Regions from separate parts of the Pseudarthrobacter sp. HLT1-3 genome, predicted to be linked through region 3. Evidence: riboswitches for the same ligand, from Rfam matches in the RefSeq annotation. Region 3 holds a riboswitch; each other region holds the start of a gene.

Region 1 (3,942 bases), on a different contig from region 3:
TGTGCACGTCGCCGGCATGCATGATGCGCGACAGCCGGTGCACCCACGGCACGGAGGTGTCCAGCTGGTTCCAGATCAGCCCCAGGACACCCTCGGGGCGGAGGATCCGGGCGATCTCCGAGCTGGCCAGGAGGGGATCGCACCAGTGCCAGGCCTGGGCGACGGTGACGATGTCGAAGGCCGCGGCGGGCAGCCCGCTGTTCTCGGCGCTGCCCTCGACAGCGGTGACGCCCGGGAGAGCCCGGCGCAGCTGCGCCAGCATGTCAGCGGACGGGTCCACTGCCACGGTGTGCAGGCCGCGTTCGAGCAACAGGGCCGTGAATTTCCCGGTTCCAGCGCCCAGATCGGCGGCGTCCTTCGCGCCCGCGGGGATCAGCCAGTCGGCTGAATCAGCGGGGTAGCCGGGGCGGACGCGTTCGTAGTGTTCGCCGCCGTCCTGGAAGCTCTGGCCAAGCTCCAGGCGCCGCGCCTGATACAGCTTGGGTCCGCCGCGTGCCACGTGCGATCTCCTTCGGCAGGTCCGGATGGGTACCTTTCGAATTTACCGCACGCGGCAGGCTCGGAGTTCGGTGGCTTCCGTCCACTGGGCGGCTGTGCCGTGCTGTTAGTCCAGGGTGCAGGGGGCCGCGCCGGCGGTCCCCGGTGTGTTGGGTGCCCAGTGCGGATAGCTGCGGGTGTCGTTGGTCGGCACCCACCTCCCGGCGTCCACCACGTAGTCCCAGCCGAGGCCGGTCTGGCGCAGCTCCTGGATCCCGGCGAGCAGCCGCTCGGCGTCCGCCAGCCGGGAACCCAAGCCGAAGCTGGCCCGCAGCGAGCCGGCCGGCAGCCCGAGCCGCCGGAGCAGGGGGTGCGCGCAGAAACGGCCGTCCCGCAGTCCGATGCCGTGTTCGGCCGACAGGTACGCGGCCACCAGGCCCGCGTCATAGCCTTCGAGCGAGAAGTTGACGACGCCGATCGTGCCGGTCCCGGTACCGCTGCCGGTGCCGCTGTCAGCCCCGGTGCCCGAGGGTGCATCGAAAGAAGCACTGTCCGCGAAGATCTGGTGGACCTTGACGCCGTCGATCCGGTTGAGGCCCTCGACAAGGAAGGACCGGATGGCGTTCTCGTGCGCCTGCCACTGCTCCACGTCCAGGTCGGCGATCAGCTGGGTGGCGCGGGCCAGTGTGGCTGCGCCGAGGACGTTCGGGGAGCCGCCCTCGTGCCGTGCCGGACCGGTGGTCCAGCTGACCGCGTCGACCCGGGCATCCTGGACCGCTCCGCCGCCGGCCAGGTGCGGCGTGCCGGCGTCGAGCCAGTCGGGACGGCCGATCAGCACACCGGCGCCGAACGGTGCGTAGAGCTTGTGTCCGGAGAACGCCAGATAGTCGACGTCGTCCGAGGCGATGTCGATCCGCCGGTGCGGGGCCAGTTGCGCCGCGTCGACGACGATCCGGGCGCCATACTCGTGCGCCAGGGCGGCCAGCGCCCGGATCGGGAGGATCTCGCCGGTGACATTGGAGGCGCCGGTGACGGCGAGCAGGCTGACGCCGCCGTAGGCGAGTTCCCCGCGAAGCAGTTCCAGTGTGGCGGCGAGCGTGGGAGCGGCAATGACACTGCGGTGCGGCACGCGCTGCCACGGCAGCAGGTTGGCGTGGTGTTCGATGTCGAGATAGAGCACGTCACCGGTGTGCACGCCGTCGGCCACGGGCAGGCAGCCCGCCAGCAGGTTCAGCGAATCAGTGGTGTTCCGGGTGAAAATCACCGAATCGTCCGGACGGCCGCCCACGAAATCCCGGACAATCGTGCGGGCATTCTCATAGACCGAGGTGCTGATCTGCGAGGCATAGCCGGCGCCGCGGTGGACGCTGGCATAGTACGGCAGGATCTCGTTGAGATAGGCGGAGACCACAGACAGGGCCGGCGCCGAGGCGCCGTAGTCCAGGTTGGCGTAGCGCACGGTGCCGCCCTGAATGAGCGGTGCCTCGATCTCGGCGCCGGTCACAGCGGCCAGCGGCCGGCGGGCGAGGGTGAACCGCGGATCGGGCTGGGTCTGGCTCGCGCCGGCCTGGAATCCGGAAGTGGCGGAAAAAGTGGCAGTCGTCATGGGACCTCGCTCGAAAAGGACCCCAGATACCGGGGATCCGCGCTTGCCGGGTCCATTCCGGACCGGCCAGGTCGTCACCCGGGGCACCCCACCGCGAATGGAGGGTTGCCGGCCAGCAAACCGGGGTTTAGCGCTGGCACTCGTGACCTGCATCGAGCCTAGGACATCTGCGCCGAACCGGAAAAGGGGGCGCTCTTATGTGAAGCGGTTTGTTACGGAACGCGCCGGGAGGTCCGGTCGAGTCCGCGGCGGAATGGCCCGCCACCTGGCTTGAACAGGTCGGCCTGCAACTGGGCGGCCCGCAACAGCTCGACCTGCAACAGCTCGACCTGCAACAGCTCGTCCTGCAGAAGGTCGACCTACAGCAGGTCGTCCAGCCCCGGGTTGAGGCGCTTGAGGACCTCGGAGTGCAGGATGGAGTTGGTGGCGAGGGCGTTGCCGCCGAAGGGGCCGTCTTCACCTTCGAGCGAGGTGAAACGTCCGCCGGCCTCCGTCACAATCGGAACCAGGGCGGCCATATCGTAGAGGTTCAATTCGGGCTCGCAGGCGATGTCGACGGCGCCTTCGGCCACCAGGCAGTAGGACCAAAAGTCGCCGTAGGCCCGGGTGCGCCAGACCTCCTCGGTGAGGCCGAGGAACTCATCGAGGTTGCCGCGCTGCTTCCACCCGCCCAAGCTGGAGTAGGACAGCGACGCGTCCGCGAGGTTCGAGACATTGGAGACCTTCAGCCGGGTGGCGGCCGCCAGCGACCGGCCCATGTAGGCTCCGGCGCCCTTGGCGGCCCACCAGCGTTTGCCCAGTGCCGGGGCGCTTACGACGCCGACGACCGGCTCGCCCTCGTCGACGAGTGCGATCAGCGTGGCCCAGACAGGGACGCCACGGACGAAGTTCTTGGTCCCGTCAATCGGGTCGATGATCCAACGCCGGGAGCCGTGGCCGGAACTGCCGAACTCCTCGCCGAGGACGGCGTCGCGCGGCCGGGAGCGGGACAGCTGGCCGCGGATGGCCTCCTCGACGGACTTGTCGGCATCCGTCACCGGTGTAAGGTCCGGCTTCGTCTCCACCCGAAGGTCGAGCGCCTTGAAGCGGCTCATGGTCTGGGAATCTACGGAATCTGCCAGTACATGGGCAAGGCGCAGGTCATCGTTGTAGCTCGAAGCGGGTTGACTCATGGTTCCAAACTACCGCCAAAGCGGACGGCGCGGCGGGAGGCCACGTTGCGGCGCCGCCGGAGGCGGCCCGCTGCGGGCCGGTCGGGCCAGGAAAGCACCGTCAGGAGACGCTGCCGAGTTCCTTGACGTCCTGGGCTTCCATCCGCGGGTCGGTTCCCAGCAGCCGGCGGAGCGAGCCGAGCCGGGCCGGGCCGGATTCGCCCGCGTGGCCGGCGGCCACCCAGGCGTCCACGCCGCAGTTGACGGCGCTGGAATCGTGCTTGCAGCCCCGCTCGCAGTCGTCTGTTCCGGGCTCAAGGTCCGGAAACGAGCGCAGGATCCGGTCGGGGTCCACATGGGCCAGTCCAAACGAGCGGATGCCGGGGGTGTCGATGATCCAGCTGCCCACGGGCGCATCGTTGACCTTCAGGGCCAGCGCCGAGGAGGAGGTGTGGCGGCCGCGACCGGTGACGGCGTTGACGCCGCCGGTGGCGCGCTCGGCGCCGGTCAGCGCGTTCACCATGGTGGATTTGCCGACGCCGGAATGGCCAAGCATGACGGTGACCTTCCCGTCGAGGTAGTCGCGCAGCTGTGAGACGGCGTCCTTGTCCAGCCGGGCGGACAGTCCGTCATCGGAACGGGCATCGATGCCGGAGGCCTCGGAGTCCGCCGTCTTGGAGATGATGACCGGGAAAGCGAGGTGCTGGT
Region 2 (3,942 bases), on a different contig from region 3:
AGCAGTACCTGCGCGATTGGGGCGGAAACGTGAAGGGCCAGGACCAGGACGGGAACGGCCAGCGATGCAAAGGAACCGTCCGGGAAAAGGGACATCACGCCGAGCTGGATGGACAGCAGCTGCAGCAGCACGAGCCCGAGCCAGAACACCGGAACCGCTGCGAACAACGGCGGGAGATTGGTGATGAAGCGCTTCAGCGCCGTCGAGCGGCTCAACGTGGCCGCGGCCACGAGGGCCACCGCCAGGACAACGGCCAACACGAAGGCACTGGAGGCCAACGACAGGGTGGATCCGGCCACCGCTCCGATGCGGGTTGCCACCGACTGCCCGGAGGCCAGGGAGTACCCGACGTCGCCACCGAGCAACTGCCCGAGCTGGCTTAGGTACTGCACCAGCAGCGGCTGGTCGTAGCCGTATTGGGCCTTCATGGCATCAATCGTTGCCTGGTCAGCTGCAGCGTCCGCCGAGAGGAAGATCGTGACCGGATCGCTGGGAAGCAGCTGTACTGCCAGGAAGACGAGCGTGTACGCCAGCCAGATGACAAGCAGTGCCTGTCCGAGGCGCCGCGCAAAGTAGAGACCCATGACGATCTACTTGCCGGTCTTCCAGGCGCCCTGGAAGATCGGCGCGGTGCCGGAGGTGAATTCGACATGCGACGTGGCGTTGGCGCCGTAGACCTGGACTTCGTCCCAGAGAACGAGGGCCAACGCCTGGTCGACAACCAGCGCGCGCTGTTCTTCGGCGACGGACTGCTTGTGCGTGGCTGCGCTCGTGGCGGCGCGTTCCGTGGCGAAGAGTTCATTGAGCTGCGGGTCCGCGTTCAACGTCTGCGTGTTGGTGACCGGGCCGAAGACCGGCCCCAGGCCGCCGTAGGCGAACTGCCGGGTTCCGAAGAATTCCACGTTGGGATCCTTCATGGCAGTCGCCAGGAAGGCGTTGTCCGCCGCGCGGTTGACCAACTTCACGCCGATCTCGCGCCACTGCTGCTCGATCAGTTCAAAGGCGGGTTTGATCACCACAGAGTTGTTTGACGACGTGACGGTGACCTCGAGCTTCTGGCCGTCCTTGGCGCGGATGCCGTCGGAGCCAACTGCCCAGCCTGCCTCCTCCAGCAGGCTCTTGGACTTCTCGGGGTTGTAGGCCAGGTCAGCGGAGAGATCAACGAAGTCAGGCGCTTCGCGGTTCAGGATGGAGCCGGCGAGTTCGTAGCTGTCGGAGAGCACCGTGTCCTTGAGCGTCGGCCGGTCAATGCCGAGCTGCAGTGCCTGGCGGACCTTCGCGTCCGACAGCTTGCCGCTGCCGACCCGCACTGCCGCCATGTTTGCCGTCAGGTCAATGCCCTTGGCCGGCAGGACCTGGTTGCCGCTCCCGGCAAGGGCAGTTTCGTCGGCCGGCTGCAGGCCACGAACCAGGTCAACCTGGCCGGTCTGCACGGCACCAGCACGGTGTGCCACTTCCGGCAGGTACTTCACGACGACCTTGTCCAGATAGGCGGCGCCCTGGTTGGCGGCACCCTCCGGAGCCCAGGAGTAGTCGGAACGCTTGGCCAGGACGATTTCCTCATCTGCCTTCTCTGATTCGAAGGTGAAGGGACCCGATCCCGAGATTTTCGCGATGGCCGACTGGCCGGCGTTGTCCAGGGTGAGGGTCTTCGGCGAAACGAGTCCGGCGGTGACGGAGGACGTGGCGCGCAGGAAGTTGGCGTCGGGGGAGGACAGCGTTACTTCCACCTGGTCCCCGCCGATGACCTGTGAGGACTGGTAGGTCGAGAAGTCGACGTTCGGCTGGATCTTCGCACTTTCAATGCCCTTCCCCAGCGCCTCGAAGTTGGCCTGGACCGCCTTGGCGTCCAGCGGTGTTCCGTCGCTGAACGTCACTCCGGGGCGGATCGTGAAGGTGAACTTGGTCTGATCCTCGCTTGCGGTGAACTTGCTGGCGATCCAGGGGACAAGCTCGCCCTTCTTGGCATCGAAATAGGTCAGCCGGTCCAGCACGCTGTTCAGGACGTTCGCCTTTTCGTAGAAACGCGCCGCCTGGGTCTGGAAGTTGTTGATCGGGGTGACCTCGGCGAAGACGAACGTTCCGCCTTGGACCGGCGGCCCATCCTGGGTCTGCGATGCCGGGGTGCCGGCCGGGTTGGCGCCGCAGGCGCTCAGGGCCAGGGCCGCCGCGCCCATCAATGTCAGCAACCGCAGCGGGCGGCGTTTTGCCTTCGCGTTCGTCGTGGCCGTGCGTGATTCATTGGTATCCATCGCGGATCCTCTCGGTCATGACCGGGGAACTCCAGAATCACAGGCCCCACACACGCCAGCCACCGCAGGGCGCCGGTTAGTGGAACTTGGGATCGTGGCAATATCCATCGGTCCTGGCATTAGCACCGTGCCCGAAGGTGGTTGCTACGGCGTCATCGAGCCAGGTCTCTCAGCCGATCTGGATGGTTGGTAATTCGTTCAGAAGGACGTTTCTTGTTGCCGCGACCGTTTCGGACGGAGGCAACACCTACTTTCCTGCAGAATCTTCGATTTCCCAATAATTACGACACGTTCTGCAACAAACGATCACAAAGCCCCAGTTTCCCGAGCATCATGACGTTGGCCGCGCCAGGGGTTGCCCGCCACGCAGTACGGCGACCAGCCGGAAGTCGTGGTCCACCGCCACGACGTCGGCGCGCATGCCCGGCCGCAGGCTCCCGATCTCGGTCCCAAGCCCCAGGATCCCGGCCGGGACCAGGGTCGCGGCCTTCACGGCGTCTGCGGGTGCGACGCCGGCCTCGATGGTCCGGCGGACGACGTCGAGCAGCGTGGCCGTGCCGCCGGCGAGGGCGCCGGTGCTTTTCAGCGCCGCCACGCCCTCGCGGACCACCACCGCCGCGCGGCCGAGCCCGTAGTCGCCGTCGGGCAGGCCGGTCGACGCCATGGAATCGGTGACCAGGGCGATGTTGTCGGCGCCGACCAGTCCGAACACCATCCGGACCGTCTCGGGGTCCAGATGGACGCCGTCGCCGATGAGTTCCACCGCCACGGCGCCTGCGGCCGCGAGGCGCAGGCACGCCGCCACGGGTCCGGGGCTCCGGTGGTGAAGCGGCGGCATCCCGTTGAACAGGTGCGTCACCGTCGGCCGCCGGCCCGTTCCGCGCAGGTCTTCCGCCGCGCGGGCCAGCGAGTCGGCGGCGGTGTGGGCATCGGCGTTGGTGTGTCCCAGCGACGGCGTGACACCGTTCGCGGCGAGCAGGCTGACCAGCCCGGCGGCTCCGGGCAGTTCGGGGGCATAGGTCATGGTTGTGAGCGTGCCGCCGGACGCGTGCAGCAGCCGGCGCAGCAGCCCAGGATCCGGGTTCCGGAGCCACTCCGGGTCCTGCGCGCCGCAGCGGGCGCGGGCGAGGAACGGGCCTTCGGCGTGGATGCCGGCGATGAGGCCCTCGTCCGCGAGCGGCCGCAGCACCGTGATTCCCCGGATGAGCTCCTCCGCCGGCGCGGTTACAAGGCTGGCCAGCAGCGTCGTCGTTCCGTTGCGGTGCAGGAATGCGACGGCCGCGCGGCACGCTGTGCTGTCACCGGTGGGGAAATCGCCGCCGGCTGCGCCGTGGCAGTGCAGGTCAACGAGGCCGGGAAGGATCGAGCTGCCAGCAGGAAGGTTGATTTCCTCCGCGTGCCCGAAGCCCGCAGCGCGGACGCCGGCGCGGAACCCGGCGGCGTCGAAGCCGCTCCGCCGCCCGGCGTAGGCGATCCTGCCGCCAGCCACCGCCACGATGGAGTCGGCGGTGGCGGCGCCGTCGGAGATCAGTGTGCCGGCCAGCACGCAGGCGGCACCCGGGACGGGTTCGCGGACGTCCGGGCTGTCCACGTCCGGCATTACATCTTGGCGAGTTTGGCCCGCACCATCATGAAGACGCCGTAGAAGATCAGGCCAAGGCCGACGGCAGCAAGGATGTACAGGCCGAAA
Region 3 (3,942 bases):
TGTAGGTCTTGAGGCCGCGGCGCCAGATCATCGGCACCTCGGTCTTGAGGAGCAGGTTCGCGAGGCGGTTGGCCTCGGTGCCGTGAGCCACGATCACAGAGGCGCGGGGCACCACGGCGAGGAACTTCAGCAGCGGCTTCAGGCCCGCGGAAATCTGGTCGGGCGTGAACTTGCCGTTCGGCTCGCCCGGGACGTACCAGGGGTGGACGTTCCACGGCATGACGTACTCGGGGCGCAGGCCCAGCTTCCAGTGGACGCCGAGCAGGCGGGTGGCGGCTTCGTCGTCCCCGGCGGTGATGAAGCCTGACTCATCCTCGGTCCCGATGTTGGAGAAGAGGCTGATGATGCGGCACTCGTCGATGTCGTGCATCGGATCCACGTAGGGGACATTCATGCCAGCTTTGGTTGCCTGCAGCGTGTCGCACAGCTCGTTGACGGCTGCGACGCTAGGTTCATAGCGGCGGCTCAGAAGCTGTTCGCGGGAATTTTCAGTGGCCAAGGCTGTCATATGTTGCTGAGTCTCCTGCGGGTTTGGTGAAGCTGCCAGACCGTACGTGGGCACGCCAAGCACCGGGTACTTAAGTACGGTGTGGTTTGAAAATGTGGTGTGGACCGATTCCTGGTCGATCCTTACTAGTCTATCAAGCCCTGCGAAATGCCGTTCCCGCGCGAGGGCTTGCTACCAGAGCCGCGCCGAGGCGCGGCGGGCGCCTTCCCCCAAAGATTCCAGCTTGGCAAAGGCAATTTGGGGGTGCACCCGGCCGCCGAGACCGCAGTCTGTGGATGCAATCACATTTTCCCGGCCCACCAATTGGGCGAAGCGGACGATCCGGTCAGCGACGAGGTCCGGGTGTTCAACGACGTTGGTGGCGTGGGAGACCACGCCGGGGATGATGACTTTTCCGTCCGGGAGCCTGGTGTCCTCCCAGACGCGCCATTCATGCTCGTGGCGGACGTTGGCGGCCTCGAAGGAGTAGCCGCCCGCATCGACCTGCAGCACCGAGTCGATGATGTCGGCGAAGGGGATATCCGTGGTGTGCGGGCCGTGCCAGGAGCCCCAGCAGACGTGCAGCCGGATCTGGTCTTGCGGGAGGTCGCGCAGGGCCCAGTTGGTGGCCTCGACCCGGAGCTGGATGAAGTTGAGGTAGTCGGCCAGGCTTGGTTCCGGGTTGATCTGGTCCCAGCTCTCGGCCAGCGAGGGATCGTCGAGCTGGACCGTGAGCCCGGCGTCGATGATCGCCTTGTATTCCTCCCGCATGGCGTCGGCGCAGGCGTAGAGCAGCTCCTCATCCGTCTTGTAGTACTCGTTGGCGACGCGGGCGCAGGAGCCGGGGGACAGGGAGGCGACGAAGCCCTCGGACAGCCCGGCCGCGGCCATACCCGTCTTGAGGTTGGCGATGTCCGAGCCTACGAGGGCCTGGCCGGTGTAAGTCAGCGGTCCGGCGATCTTCGGCTGCGTGACGCTCTTGCGGTGCGCCAGGATCCCGGAGGACGGATCGGTGTAGGCGTCGTTGAACTTCTGCCGGTCCCGCCGGTCCGGGAAAGTGGTCAGGACGATGTTGCCGGGGGTGGAGCGGTGCACCGCGGCGTCTGCCCAGCGGTCCACCTCCGTGGGCTCAAGCCCGCCGAGCCGGCTGAAGGAGTAGTTCCACCACGCGCCGTAGTCCACCGAGCTGGACATTGTGTGCCCGTATTCGCCGTCGTTGGCGATCTCGATGCCGAGGTCTTTCTGGCGCTGCACGATGTCCACCACGGAGGTTTCCAGCAGGTCCAGGAATTCGGGGGTGATGCCGTCCACTTCCTTGGCCTCGTTCGCCGCGATCAGCTCAGGGGTGCGGGGCAAAGAGCCGGCGTGGGTGGCGCGGATATGGTCGGTGTTCTGCTGCATGGGGGTGGTTCCTTTCCATCGGTCCTGGCGGTAGCACCGTTGCCGTCACAGGGGGAGTGTCCGGCAGGTTGCTGCGGCGTCAATGGTCCAGGTCCCTCGGCCGCTCGGGATGGTCAACTCTTACTAAATTCCACCACGGAGACCCACGCAAGTCCGCGCGCCGAAGTTTCGCTGGCTGGACACCGGGTCATCACCGTAGCGGCCCGCAAAGTCCATTGGATGGCCAAATGGGTTGCCGCCACGGCTATCGGCTAAACTTGGGTGGTAAGAGCCCCGGACTCTGGCGTTGATGGTAAGAGCACAGCGGTAGATTCGGGGCATTCTCATGAACGGCGCCCGGCTCCGGATCACTCAGGTGAATCCGGAACCCGGCCCGAACGAATGGGGGAGGATCCCATGCCAGCAATCGTGATCGTCGGAGCCCAATGGGGCGACGAAGGCAAAGGAAAAGCCACTGACCTGCTTGGTGGCCGAGTCGACTACGTCGTCAAGCCCAACGGTGGCAACAATGCCGGGCACACCGTCGTCGTAGGCGGTGAGAAGTATGAGCTCAAGCTCCTTCCGGCCGGCATCCTGAGCCCCAACGCCATTCCGATCATCGGCAACGGCTGCGTGGTGAACCTCGAGGCGCTGTTCCAGGAGATCGACGGACTGGAAGCCCGCGGCGCGGACACCTCCAGGCTGCGCATCTCCGCCAACGCCCACCTCGTGGCGCCCTACCACCAGGTCCTGGACAAGGTCACCGAGCGGTTCCTCGGCAGCCGCGCCATCGGCACCACCGGCCGCGGCATCGGCCCGGCCTACATGGACAAGGTGGCCCGCCTCGGCATCCGCGTCCAGGACGTCTTCGACGCCTCCATCCTGCGCCAGAAGGTTGAAGGGTCGCTGCGGCAGAAGAACGAACTCCTGGTCAAGGTCTACAACCGCCGCGACATCGAGGTGGATGAGATCGTGGAGTACTTCCTGTCCTTCGCCGAGCGTCTCCGTCCGCTGGTCATCGACAGCACCTTTGTGCTGAACACGGCACTGGACGAGGGCAAGGTGGTCCTGATGGAGGGCGGCCAGGCCACGTTCCTGGACGTCGACCACGGCACCTACCCGTTCGTGACCTCCTCGAACCCGACCGCCGGCGGCGCCTCCGTGGGCTCCGGCATCGGCCCCACCCGGATCTCGCGGTCCATCGGCATCATCAAGGCGTACACCACCCGTGTCGGCGCCGGCCCGTTCCCCACGGAACTCTTTGATGAGATGGGCATGTACCTGCAGAAGACCGGCGGCGAGTTCGGCGTCAACACCGGCCGGCCGCGCCGCTGCGGCTGGTACGACGCCGTGCTGGCGCGGCACGCCTCGCGGGTCAACGGCTTCACGGACTACTTCGTCACCAAGCTCGACGTGCTCACCGGCATCGAACAGATCCCGGTCTGCGTGGCCTACGACGTCGACGGCGTCCGGCACGATGAAATGCCGATGACGCAGACCGAGTTCCACCACGCCAAACCGATCTTCGAGCACTTCGAGGGCTGGGCCGAGGACATCACCGGGGCCCGCACCCTGGACGACCTCCCGGAGAACGCCCGGAACTACGTGCTGGCGCTTGAGAAGCTTTCCGGCACACGCTTCTCCGCGATCGGCGTTGGCCCGGACCGCGACCAGACCATCGTGATCAACGACCTGATCAACGACTAGTACTGCCCGGGGCGGATGCTCATTCCGGCGCGCGACGGCGGCGGGTCACCTGAAAGGGTGGCCCGCCGCCGTCGCCGTTAAGCCGCTGTTCCCGCTCCGCGAAGGCGCCTCCGAAGAAAGTTCCGGGTGGTGCGTAACCTTTCGGGGCCGGCCGGCGATTACTCCTTTGTAAGCGTCGCCGGATGATGGACCCCCCACCAGGAATCCGGCCGGCCTTCCACTGTAAGTGCAGGCCGGCGCCTCGCCCCCGTGCGGCGCCGGCCGGCCCTCCACAGATAGCGCGGGCTGTTGACTGCCCCTATACGGCTTCAGCCGGCTACACACAAAAAACAAAGGATGTACGTTTCTTATGCAGAGTGTTAGCAAGA
Region 4 (3,942 bases), on a different contig from region 3:
GTCGCCGCGCGTGACGTGGGTGTCCCCCGTGAGCGCGTGCTCGATCAGGACCGCGTTGGAGCGGTCCGCGTTGAGGGTCCCCCAGGTCTCGTAGCCGAGGGTGACGTCCGGCAGCCGGGCGCCGGATTCGAGTTCCAGGTCGCCGATCCGGAGGTGCCGGACGGTTCCGTCCGGGACAGCTGTCTGGCCGGCCGGGGCGGGGGCGTCGGGGTGGGTAGTCGTGCTTACGGATGCACCCTGGCGGGTGGCGGCAATCGTCATTTGGGACCTCACTTCGCGCTTGCCCGCCGTCAGCTGACCGGCGGGCCAGGTCTTCACCCGGGGCACCCCGCCGCAAAAGGAGGGTTGCCGGCCAGCAAGCCGGGGCTGTCGCTGGCGCTCATGACCTTAGTTCAGTCTACGAAACGGGGCGGGCCGGTGGCGAAGATTGTGACGCCCGTGTGACTCCCCGCGTTGGACCGGTGCGCCCGGCGCCCGGGCTGGACCGGCTGGCAACAGGACGGGGCGCCGGGCACCGGTCCGGCTCAGGCGGTCTTGGCCGCACGGAATCCGGCGTCGAGGTCGGCGAGGATGTCGTCGATGTGTTCCAGGCCCACGGAGAGCCGCACCAGGCCGGGGTTCACGCCGGCGATGGTCTGCTGTTCCGGGGAGAGCTGGCTGTGCGTGGTCGACGCCGGGTGGATGACCAGCGAGCGCACGTCGCCGATGTTGGCCACGTGCGAGTGCAGTTCGAGGGCGTCGACGAAACGCTTTCCGGCCTCGGCTCCCCCGGCGATGTTGAAGGCGACGACGGCGCCGGTCCCCTTGGGTCCGTATTTGCGGCCGCGCTCGTACCAGGGGCTGGAGGGCAGCCCCGCGTACGCGACGGATTCGACGTCGTCCCTGGCCTCGAGCCATTCAGCCACCCTGATGGCGTTGGCGACATGCCGCTCCACCCGCAGACTCAGGGTTTCGATGCCCTGGGCGATGAGGAAGGCGTTGAACGGGGACACCGCCGAGCCGAGGTCGCGCAGCAACTGGACCCGGGCCTTGAGGATGTAGGACAGGTTGGCGCCGAGAGCACCGTCCGCTCCGAGGTCCCGGGCATAGACCAGGCCGTTGTAGGTGGGATCCGGGGTGTTGAAGCCGGGGAACCGCTCCGGGTCCTTGCCGAAATCGAAGTTGCCGGAGTCCACGATCACTCCCGCGATCGCGGCGCCGTGGCCGCCAAGGTACTTCGTGGCCGAATGCACCACGATGTCCGCGCCCCACTCGATCGGCCGGATCAGGTAGGGGGTGGAGAGCGTGTTGTCCACGATCAGCGGGACACCGGCCTCGTGTGCCACCTGTGAGATGCCTTCGATGTCCAGCACGTCCTGGCGCGGGTTGGAGACGACTTCGCCGAAGAACAGCTTGGTGTTCGGCTGGACGGCGTCGCGCCACTGGGCCAGGTTGTCGGGGTCCTCCACGAAGGTGACGGAGATGCCGAACTTCTTCAGCGTATGTGCCAGCAGGTTGTAGGTGCCGCCGTAGAGGCTGGGGCTCGCCACCACATGGTCGCCGGCCTCGGCGACGTTGAGGATCGCGAAGGTTTCCGCGGCCTGGCCGGAGCTCAGCAGCAGTGCCGCGAGCCCGCCTTCCAGGCTGGCCACGCGCTGTTCCACCGCGTCCTGGGTGGGGTTGCCGATCCGGGTGTAGATGGGAGCAAGTTCGGCCAGGGCGAAGCGGTTGGCTGCGCTCTCGGCGCTGGGGAAGACGAACGACGTCGTCTGGTAGATCGGCAGCGAGCGGGCGCCGGTGGCGCTGTCCGGCTCCTGGCCGGCATGGATCTGGCGGGTTTCGAAGGACCAGGCGTTCGACATCGGGACACTCCTCAAGGGACTGGGCACAAGCGTCCCCGGAGCCTCTTGGCCCGGGTCAGCACTGGCGCCGCGCTTGCCTTCCGGCGGGCGCCGGACGGCCAGGTCTTCACCCGGGGCACCCCACCGCGATACGAGGGTTGCCGGCCAGCAAGCCGGGGCTATGTGCTGGCACTCATGACCTGCCCCCAGTCTAGGAAGCGGTGCCGGGTCGTGAATAGCTTTATGACGAAGATGAAGTTGGGCGCCGCGGGGCCGCCCGGCGCGCCCGTTGACACGGAGGAACACCTGGGTGGGAACCCCGGATTTAGGGATCCCATCATGGTAAGGGCACCCTAAGCTGAGAGCCGCATCACAAAGTGCCAAGATGAGGGCATGCGCATGGATCACGTCTCTTACGCCTGTGAACAAGATGGCCTCGCTGCCACCACCGAACGAATTGCGTCTGCCCTCGGCGTCGAAGCCGTGAAGGGCGGAGTACACCCCCGATTCGGGACCCGCAACATGATTATCCCGCTCGCGGGACATAAGTACCTCGAGGTTGTGGAGGTGCTGAACCACCCGGCCTCGGACAAGGCTCCCTTCGGGCAGGCCGTCCGCGCCCGCTCCGAAGCCGGCGGCGGCTGGATGGGCTGGTGCGTCGAAGTCGACGACCTGGCCCCGTTCGAGGAACGGCTCGGCCGCGCCGCCGTCAACGGCAACCGCAAGTTCCCCGACGGCCGCGAACTGGTCTGGAAGCAGATCGGTATCCTCGGACTCATCGCCGATCCGCAGGTCCCGTACATGCTCAAGTGGGAAGGCGATCCGGAGCTCCACCCGTCGAAGGCCTACGAGAGCAACGTCAAGATGTCAGCCCTCACGATCGCCGGCTCGGCCGAGCGCGTTACCGAATGGCTCGGTGTGCCGGTCGAAAAGCCCCTCGAAGACGTGGCCGTGCACTGGCTCGCTCCCCGCGGGACCCCCGGTATCCTGTCCGTCACGTTCGAGACCGCCACCGGGGCTGTCACCATCTAGCGTTTCACCGCCCAACACTTCGGCCGCCATCAGCGGGTGCCAATGACGTCACCCACCGATGGCGGCCGATACTTTTTAACACCGGCCCGGTGGCTTCCCGGCACCGGCAGCCGCAGGCTCTTCAGGGCAACGCGGGGTCACTTCGAGCCCATCCGGAGGCTCCGGATGGGCGCGAAGTGACTCCGCGTTGCTTTGTGCACACTCAGCCCAGGCCGATGGCCTTACCGAAGAGGCTGAAGCCGACGAAAGCCACGATGTCCAGCACGGCGTGGGCAATCACCAGCGGCATCAGCCGCCGGGTCCTGGTGTAGACCAGCGCGAAGATGACGCCCATGATGGCGTTGCCGATGAACGGGCCGAAGCCCTGGTAGAGGTGGTAGCTGCCGCGCAGCATGGAGCTGGTGAAGATCGCCAGCGGCAGGCTCCAGCCGAATTTTCCGAGCCGGTCCAGCAGGTAGCCCACCACAATCACTTCCTCCACAATCCCGTGCCGGATCGCGGAGAGAATCAGCACCGGCACGGTCCACCAGTACGCGTCCAGCGCGCTGGGGATGATCGCCGTCGTGATGCCGAGCGCCCGGCCCGCAGTGTAGAGGCCAAGGGAGGGGATTCCGATCAGCGCCGCCAGGCCGAAGCCCTGCAGCAGGTCCCTGCCTGGGCGGGCAAGATTGAATCCCAGGGTCCGGAACGCCGTGACGCCGTGGCTGCCGCCGCCGGCCAGTCCGGCCGGCCGGTGCTCGGTCAGGAAGTAAATCGCGAGGGCCACCGGCACCAGGGCGAAGAAGATATCCAGCAGCTGGTAGGTGAGGTCAAAGTACTCCCGGGTACTTTGCGAACGGTTCAGGGTGGAGGTGCCCTCCGCCAGCGGCGCACGGGTCATCTTGTCCAGGAGCTGAACGACCGAGTACACGGCGGACTGCCCCAGGGACAGGCCCAGGACGATCCAGACTTCTAGCCGCAGACGGCGGCGGGAGGGAACGAGCATGTTCCTATCTTGCCCGGAGTTGCCGCCTATGCTTGGGGATTATGAGTGCGCCCGGGAAAATCATTATGATCCGGCACGGCCAGTCCGCAGCCAACGCCGACACCT

The links. Region 3 has a riboswitch for S-adenosylmethionine ahead of AC50X9_RS05870 (cobalamin-independent methionine synthase II family protein). Riboswitches for the same ligand answer to the same signal wherever they lie in the genome.
Region 1: another riboswitch for S-adenosylmethionine. It lies ahead of AC50X9_RS16795 (aminotransferase class V-fold PLP-dependent enzyme); the one in region 3 lies ahead of AC50X9_RS05870 (cobalamin-independent methionine synthase II family protein).
Region 2: another riboswitch for S-adenosylmethionine. It lies ahead of AC50X9_RS00495 (ABC transporter substrate-binding protein); the one in region 3 lies ahead of AC50X9_RS05870 (cobalamin-independent methionine synthase II family protein).
Region 4: another riboswitch for S-adenosylmethionine. It lies ahead of AC50X9_RS03770 (bifunctional o-acetylhomoserine/o-acetylserine sulfhydrylase); the one in region 3 lies ahead of AC50X9_RS05870 (cobalamin-independent methionine synthase II family protein).

Annotation. Positions count from the first base shown of each region.
Region 1 covers NZ_JBWZCJ010000021.1:20,401-24,342, reverse strand. The annotation lists gene AC50X9_RS16800 (class I SAM-dependent methyltransferase) at 1-499, opposite strand, end outside; gene AC50X9_RS16795 (aminotransferase class V-fold PLP-dependent enzyme) at 605-2,083, opposite strand; SAM riboswitch class IV at 2,118-2,231, opposite strand; gene AC50X9_RS16790 (hypothetical protein) at 2,296-2,418, opposite strand; gene hisN (histidinol-phosphatase) at 2,443-3,255, opposite strand; gene rsgA (ribosome small subunit-dependent GTPase A) at 3,356-3,942, opposite strand, start outside.
Region 2 covers NZ_JBWZCJ010000001.1:112,616-116,557, forward strand. The annotation lists gene AC50X9_RS00490 (ABC transporter permease) at 1-584, opposite strand, end outside; gene AC50X9_RS00495 (ABC transporter substrate-binding protein) at 591-2,252, opposite strand; SAM riboswitch class I at 2,354-2,441, opposite strand; gene AC50X9_RS00500 (N-acetylglucosamine-6-phosphate deacetylase) at 2,584-3,852, opposite strand; gene AC50X9_RS00505 (DUF1206 domain-containing protein) at 3,852-3,942, opposite strand, start outside.
Region 3 covers NZ_JBWZCJ010000005.1:14,575-18,516, reverse strand. The annotation lists gene AC50X9_RS05875 (uracil-DNA glycosylase family protein) at 1-508, opposite strand, end outside; gene AC50X9_RS05870 (cobalamin-independent methionine synthase II family protein) at 680-1,888, opposite strand; SAM riboswitch class I at 1,901-2,004, opposite strand; gene AC50X9_RS05865 (adenylosuccinate synthase) at 2,285-3,574, shown strand; gene AC50X9_RS05860 (hypothetical protein) at 3,924-3,942, shown strand, end outside.
Region 4 covers NZ_JBWZCJ010000003.1:97,771-101,712, forward strand. The annotation lists gene metX (homoserine O-acetyltransferase MetX) at 1-261, opposite strand, end outside; SAM riboswitch class IV at 272-387, opposite strand; gene AC50X9_RS03770 (bifunctional o-acetylhomoserine/o-acetylserine sulfhydrylase) at 525-1,841, opposite strand; SAM riboswitch class IV at 1,906-2,021, opposite strand; gene AC50X9_RS03775 (VOC family protein) at 2,214-2,852, shown strand; gene AC50X9_RS03780 (CPBP family intramembrane glutamic endopeptidase) at 3,055-3,837, opposite strand; gene AC50X9_RS03785 (histidine phosphatase family protein) at 3,879-3,942, shown strand, end outside.